One region of the Hydrobacter penzbergensis genome, then DNA from elsewhere that is predicted to be linked to it. Evidence: riboswitches for the same ligand, from Rfam matches in the RefSeq annotation. Region 1 holds a riboswitch; each other region holds the start of a gene.
The links. A riboswitch is a leader RNA that binds a small molecule or an ion and turns the genes downstream of it on or off. The one in region 1 is predicted to bind cobalamin.
Positions count from the first base shown of each region.

Region 2: it holds a riboswitch for cobalamin, as region 1 does, so the genes downstream of both, metE (5-methyltetrahydropteroyltriglutamate--homocysteine S-methyltransferase) here and BLU98_RS09610 (TonB-dependent receptor plug domain-containing protein) in region 1, are expected to answer to the same signal.
Region 3: it holds a riboswitch for cobalamin, as region 1 does, so the genes downstream of both, BLU98_RS04940 (ribonucleoside-diphosphate reductase small subunit) here and BLU98_RS09610 (TonB-dependent receptor plug domain-containing protein) in region 1, are expected to answer to the same signal.

Region 1 is NZ_FNNO01000007.1:188,146-190,418, reverse strand. It holds gene BLU98_RS09610 (TonB-dependent receptor plug domain-containing protein) at 1-1,291, opposite strand, end outside; cobalamin riboswitch at 1,405-1,588, opposite strand; gene BLU98_RS09605 (hypothetical protein) at 1,701-2,246, shown strand.
Region 2 is NZ_FNNO01000003.1:88,598-90,870, reverse strand. It holds gene BLU98_RS04935 (ribonucleoside-diphosphate reductase subunit alpha) at 1-790, shown strand, start outside; cobalamin riboswitch at 836-1,032, shown strand; gene metE (5-methyltetrahydropteroyltriglutamate--homocysteine S-methyltransferase) at 1,217-2,273, shown strand, end outside.
Region 3 is NZ_FNNO01000003.1:92,501-94,773, reverse strand. It holds gene BLU98_RS04945 (DUF8737 domain-containing protein) at 24-704, shown strand; cobalamin riboswitch at 816-1,036, shown strand; gene BLU98_RS04940 (ribonucleoside-diphosphate reductase small subunit) at 1,144-2,112, shown strand.

The sequences.
Region 1 (2,273 bases):
TCTCATCAATATTATAAGACGGGTTAATAGTATAAGTAGCGTTGTTGCCATAGATGGAATGATGGTTGATGCGACCACCCGCTTCAAAATTGAAGCCACCAAGATCTGTCAGCAACAATGAACTATAAGCCGAAAACTGGCTGGTATACGTGCTGTCTTTACCCAATGCCGAGGAAGACTGGTAAGCGGGAACACCCGTGCTGATGTACAGGGATGATTGGGTTGTATTCTGACGTGTATACTGGATGCCGCCCACCCATTGCAAATGCGCATTGAATTTTTTGTTGCCGTTGGTCTCCAGCACGTAAGAGTTACCAATATAATTACCGGAATAATACTTGGTATAAGCGGCAGTGTAAGTACTGTCGTTCACGAACAACCTTTTGGCCTGCTGGTAACTGCCCATCAGGTTCCAGCTGAATCCGTTGTTGTCGTGGTATTGCAACGAGAATCCACTCAACTGGTGGTTATTTTTAGCGGTATAATCCTTTTCATCGGTGAAGGCGCCGCCGGGTAAATCGGTTCTATAAACGCCGAAATTGCCAAAAGCCCTTGCCGATAAGCGGTTGCTGAACTGGTAATTGAGTTCGGCAAGCACATTGGTTTGTTCAAATCCATCTTTCTTGAAACCCTGTGTGCCTGTGCTGTCATAAGCAGCAGCCATCCCATCGCTTTTAACGTAGCTGTACTGTACATTGTAACCGAGCTTATTCAGCCTTCCGCTCAAACCTGTTCCTGCGCGGAATGTGTTGTAAGTGCCATAGGCAGCGGAAGCATTGACGTTGGCTTTTTTACCGGTTCCTTTTTTCATGAAGATCTGTATCACACCGGCTACGGCATCACTGCCCCAGAGGGTGCTTTGTCCGCCTTTGAGGATCTCGATCCTTTCCACCTGGTCCAGCGCAATATTATTCAGATCAAAAGAATTGCTGCTCAGCGAAGGATCATATACCGGCGTACCATCTATTACGATTAACATACTACCTACACCGGCACCCCTGAAATACAGGTCCTGGTTGGTTCCCAGCGTATTGTTCGATCCGTTGATGAAAAAGCTTGCCTGGGTATTGAGTAATTCGGCGAGCGTTCTGCCCTGGTTATTGGCAATCATTTTTTGGTCTATGACCGTTACGATCTTGCCGGTCTGCGATTGCTTGAGACTCACCCTGTTGGCGGTAACCACCACTTCATCGAGTTGTCCCGTTCGGATAGAATCCTGCTGTGAAAATGCCGTTTGTCCTGCCAGCAGGGAAGCAGTAAGCATGCATAAGAGCGTCGATGTTTTGCTCATTGTTTGTTTGTTTTAAGTTGAACAATGAGCTTTCAGGAAAATTGAAAAAAGAAGAAATATAAATTGCTGCTGCAGACAGCATTTACATTCCATGCCTTTCACCCGAAAGCCTTGAATGAAACCTATTGCTGGCAGGTCTTCTGGCTTGCGCTCCGCTGATGGCCTTCCCATTCTTATGAACAGTGGCAGAAGTATCAGCAGTTGAATAGCGCTTACAGCTACGGGGATAGCGCCGGATTTGCACCGGACTTCCCTTTTAACCCCGACCCTTCGGGGACCAACTACGGTGCAAATGTAATCAGGATATATTCAATTTCCTATAGCAAAAGACTAACCAATTAAATATATTTAAATTTGATTAATGCTATACTTGGTATTGTATTAGCCAACATCGGTTTTAATAATGTCTATGAGAAGGGAAATTATTTTAGCAACTGTGATGATTACTGCAATAACTGCGGTTTCTGCTTTTATTGCCAAAGGCCAGGCCAATGCAAGTGATTTAATCAATGATTTATATATCCATCAGTTTGATTTGACTGTAACAGGAAAAAAGGCTTCACATGTCAATACTATATTGTTGGGAGTCAAAGATTTTTTACGAAAGTTTGGAACACCGGTAAAGGTGTCCGTAGAATATTCAGAAATGGATGAGGACAGCATGACGCACTATACATATAAAGGCATGGAAGCCTGGTATATGAAAGATGAATTGCAAGCCATGAGTATTACTTCGCCTGGTTACTGTTTTCAATTAATGAATGGCGGTTCGATAAAAGTGGGAAATAACATTGGCTCTGTTGCCAAGATGTTTCCTCGCTCATGGGCAAATAAACAATTTGCAGGCCAGGTATTCGTGTCTCTCATAGGCAAAACTGGACTGGTTGATATGAATTTTCTTTTTGAATATGATGTTAAGACGAATCTGATAACGGGAATATTTGTGCAACAGTAAATCGCTGAGTGCATCGATTTTCAGACC
Region 2 (2,273 bases), on a different contig from region 1:
TGCTGCGATGACGGCCAGTAAAGACCTGGCTAAAGTAGAAGGCCCTTATGAAACCTATGCGGGCTCACCGGTATCGAAAGGTATTTTCCAATTCGATATGTGGAATGCAGAACCCACCCTTCGTTGGGATTGGTATACACTGAAAGCTGAAGTGCTGAAATACGGTGTTCGCAATTCATTGCTGGTAGCGCCTATGCCTACGGCTTCCACTTCACAGATACTGGGCAACAATGAATGCTTTGAGCCTTATACTTCCAATATATACGTGCGGCGTGTGTTGAGCGGAGAGTTCGTAGTGGTGAACAAACACCTCCTGCACGACCTGGTGTCACTGAATCTCTGGAACGACGACATGAAGAACGAGATCATGCTGCACAACGGCTCCATACAAAAGATCAATGGTATTCCCGATGATATCAAAGAAATCTATAAAACTGTTTGGGAGATCAAACAACGAGCGGTGATCGATATGGCGGCTGACAGGGGCGCTTATATCTGCCAATCACAGTCGCTCAACTTGTTTGTAGATGCGCCCACTACAGCCAAGCTCACTTCCATGCACTTCTACGCCTGGAGAAAAGGCTTGAAAACAGGCATGTATTACTTGCGTACCAAAGCCGCTTCGCAGGCTGTACAATTCACTGTAGAAAAGCAAGGAGGCAAATCGGTAGAGCCGTTGGTAGATACACATCAATTATCGGTGGTGGAAGGCAATGCTGCTCCCAGCGATCAATTGCTGAATGGCGGAACTTGCACAATGCAGGAAGGTTGTATTACATGTAGTGCGTAGGAAAGATATATTTTCTTACCTTCGCTTCAGTTCTTTTCTAATTTCTCCTATCGAAATAGATAAAGGTTCTTTCCATTATATGGAAGGATTAAAAGGGAATCATGTTTAAATCATGAGCTGTCCCGCAACTGTAAGCAGCGAGAATGTTTTATCCAATACATGTTCATTGTTCCGTAACGAGGAATGAGAAGAACGGATAAAATGCTGTAAGCCAGGAGACCTGCCTTATCTGATTTTGACAATGCTTTCGTGGATTGAAGTAGTGTCAGGTATTGATATGATAATAGTTGTGCATGCCGGGCATTCAAGTATCCGTGGAAGCTTCTATTATCTATATCTACCCAATTACTCATATCTGCAAACAGCATTACCCGGAGGTGATTGGAAAGCGTAACATTTTGTTTCACTTTTTAAAATCAAAAGGTAATGATTACCCACAACCTGGGCTACCCGAGGATTGGTAGCCGTCGAGAACTCAAGAAGGCCTGCGAACAATACTGGTCAGGCCGGATGACTGCACACGAATTGCACCAAGTAGCAAAAAGCATTCGCCAGGAAAACTGGCAGTTGCAACAAAAAGCAGGAATAGACCTGTTGCCCTGTAATGATTTTTCATTTTACGATCATGTGTTGGATACAACACTGATGGTGGGTGCTATTCCTGAGCGGTACCATGCGCTGGCGGCTGAGCAACAGCTCACAGAAACAGATTTGATGTTTGCTATGGCGCGAGGCTATCAAAAAAATGGTTACGATATTACAGCCATGGAAATGACTAAGTGGTTTGATACCAACTACCATTATATTGTTCCCGAATTTACTGCCAACCAGCGATTCAGCTTCTTTTCCGATAAAATAATTAAAGAGTTTAATGAAGCCAAGCGGCAGGGGTTTTCCGTAAAACCGGTATTACTTGGTCCTATATCTTTTTTATTGCTGGGAAAAAAAAGGGGGAAAGACTTCCATAAACTTGACCTGATCAATAATCTACTGCCGGTTTACCTGGAAGTGTTGAAGACATTGGATAACAATGGTGTGCACTACATTCAATTCGATGAGCCATGTCTTTCTCTTGATCTTGGTGATAAGGAGCGGTCTGCTCTTGTAAAAGTGTACGATGCCATTCAGAAAGCATTCCCTTACCTGCATATTATTTTGGGGGGTTATTTTGAATGTTACGGAAATAATCTTGCAACTGTATTATCCTTGCCTATACAAACAATACATATCGATCTGATAAGATGCCCATTGCAACTAGATGATATATTAGCCACTGGCATTGCGAAAAAGAGAATCAACCTTTCGCTTGGTGTAGTGGATGGCAGGAATGTATGGAAGAATGATTTTGACGAATCATTAAAGCTGATCAATAAAGCAATGGATGCTGTTGGAAGTGAACGGGTGTGGATAGCGCCATCCTGTTCACTACTGCACGTGCCGAACGATTTGGAACTGGAAACCGACGAACAATCCTTACCATTGA
Region 3 (2,273 bases), on a different contig from region 1:
AACTTCTTTTAAAAATACCTGTTATGGAAAACGTACCTGCTTATGTCGGAATTATTTTCGGCTTAACCACCTTGCTGACTATTTACTTCTTTGCACTGGCCACCACCCAAATGCGCCTGGTACTATCTATCTTGTTCATTTGGCTGGCTGCACAAGCTGTGATCAGCATCACCGGATTTTACTACCGGAACACCCATGCCCAACCACCGGCGTTTTTGTTGGCCACATTACCCAATATGTTGGTGATACTAGTTTTATTTATAACGAAACGGGGAAGAACTTTTATTGATGGTATGAATCTGAAAGTGCTTACTATCCTGCACATCATCAGAATACCGGTTGAGATCGTATTGTTGTGGCTTTGCATGCATAAAGTAGTTCCGCAGATCATGACTTTTGAAGGCCGGAATTTCGACATACTATCCGGCATATCGGCGCCGTTCATTTACTATATCGCTTTCCGCAAAGAGACATACAATAAATGGGTATTGTTGGTATGGAATATCATCTGCCTCATTTTGCTGATCAATATTGTCAGCATTGCGATTCTCTCTGCGCCATTCGCTTTCCAGCGTTTTGGGTTGGATCAACCGAATATCGCCGTACTGTATTTCCCCTATATCTGGCTTCCCGCCTGTGTGGTACCTGTGGTATTATTGTCGCACCTGGCATCCATAAGGCTATTATTGAAAAAAAGCAAATAAAACTGACTGGATTTGTTTCTTTTAGCGAAAGCTGCGGCACATAAGCTTTTCTTACATTTTTCAACAATTGGTGCATAAGTCTGTCCGGCCATGTTAAGATTGATTTAGTAATGTTGCTATAGGATTGATGGTTGCGGTATAGTTGTTCTGCGTTTTACTGCATTAAAAGGGAATCCGGTGATGAATCCGGAACTATCCCCGTAGCTGTGAACCCGACGCCCCAGCGGGCATGTATCCCTGGAATCCAATCAGCCACTGTTCCTGCCAGCAGGAATGGGAAGGCTCCCAGGGATCGGGTAAGTCAGAAGACCTGCCATAGATCCAGGAATATTGTCGTGCTTTCGGGTGAAAAGCAAGACTGGTCATCAGTTGAGGAACCTTCTTCTCTTGTAATTGACCTGTCTCCCTAACCCAAGGCATCAGTAATAAAAACATTACTATGCAACAGGAAGAAATTTTATTGAAAGAAAATAAGGATCGCTTCGTGATCCTGCCCATCAATTATCCCAAAGTATGGGAACAGTATAAAAAACATGAAGCCAGTTTCTGGACCGCAGAAGAGATAGACCTGGGAGGTGACCTGAAAGACTGGCAATCGTTGAACGATGGGGAAAGACATTTCATCTCGCATGTACTGGCTTTTTTTGCTGCCAGTGATGGCATCGTGAACGAGAACCTGGCAGTGAATTTCATGAGTGAAGTCCAGTTGCCCGAGGCGCGCTGCTTCTATGGTTTCCAGATCATGATGGAAAATATCCATTCCGAAACCTATGCTTTGCTGATAGATACTTATATCAAAGATCCTGTTCAGAAAGACAAATTGTTCCATGCCATCGACACCGTTCCCGCTGTGAAGAAAAAAGCAGAATGGGCTTTGCGCTGGATAGAGAACGGAAACTTTGCAGAAAGACTGGTAGCATTTGCGGCTGTGGAAGGCATTTTCTTCAGCGGCAGTTTCTGTTCTATTTTTTGGTTGAAGAAAAGAGGATTGATGCCGGGGCTCACCTTCAGTAATGAACTGATCAGTCGCGATGAAGGACTGCATTGCGAGTTCGCCTGCTTGTTGTACAGCATGCTGCAAAACAAATTATCACAGGAACAGGTATACGAGATCATCACGGATGCAGTAAAGATTGAAAAGGAGTTCATTACCGAAGCGTTGCCGGTAGACCTCATTGGCATGAATGCGCGGTTGATGCAGCAATACATTGAATTCGTAGCAGACCGTTGGGTAGCTGAACTGGGTTATCCCAAAATATTCAATGCATCCAATCCTTTCGATTTCATGGAAATGATTTCCCTGGAAGGAAAGACCAATTTCTTTGAAAAGAGGGTGGGAGACTACCAGAAAGCAGGGGTACTCGCAGGTAAAGAAGCGCAGACATTTTCAACGGACGAAGACTTTTAGCACGTCATCCTGAGGTCGTCATCCTGAGCGAACGAAGTGAGTCGAAGGACCTGCCACACATTCGGACAGATCCCTCGGCTGCGCTCGGGATGACGATGTAAAATGCTCGGGATGACGATGTAAAATGCTCGGGATGATGATAGGGTAAACAAAACAAACAA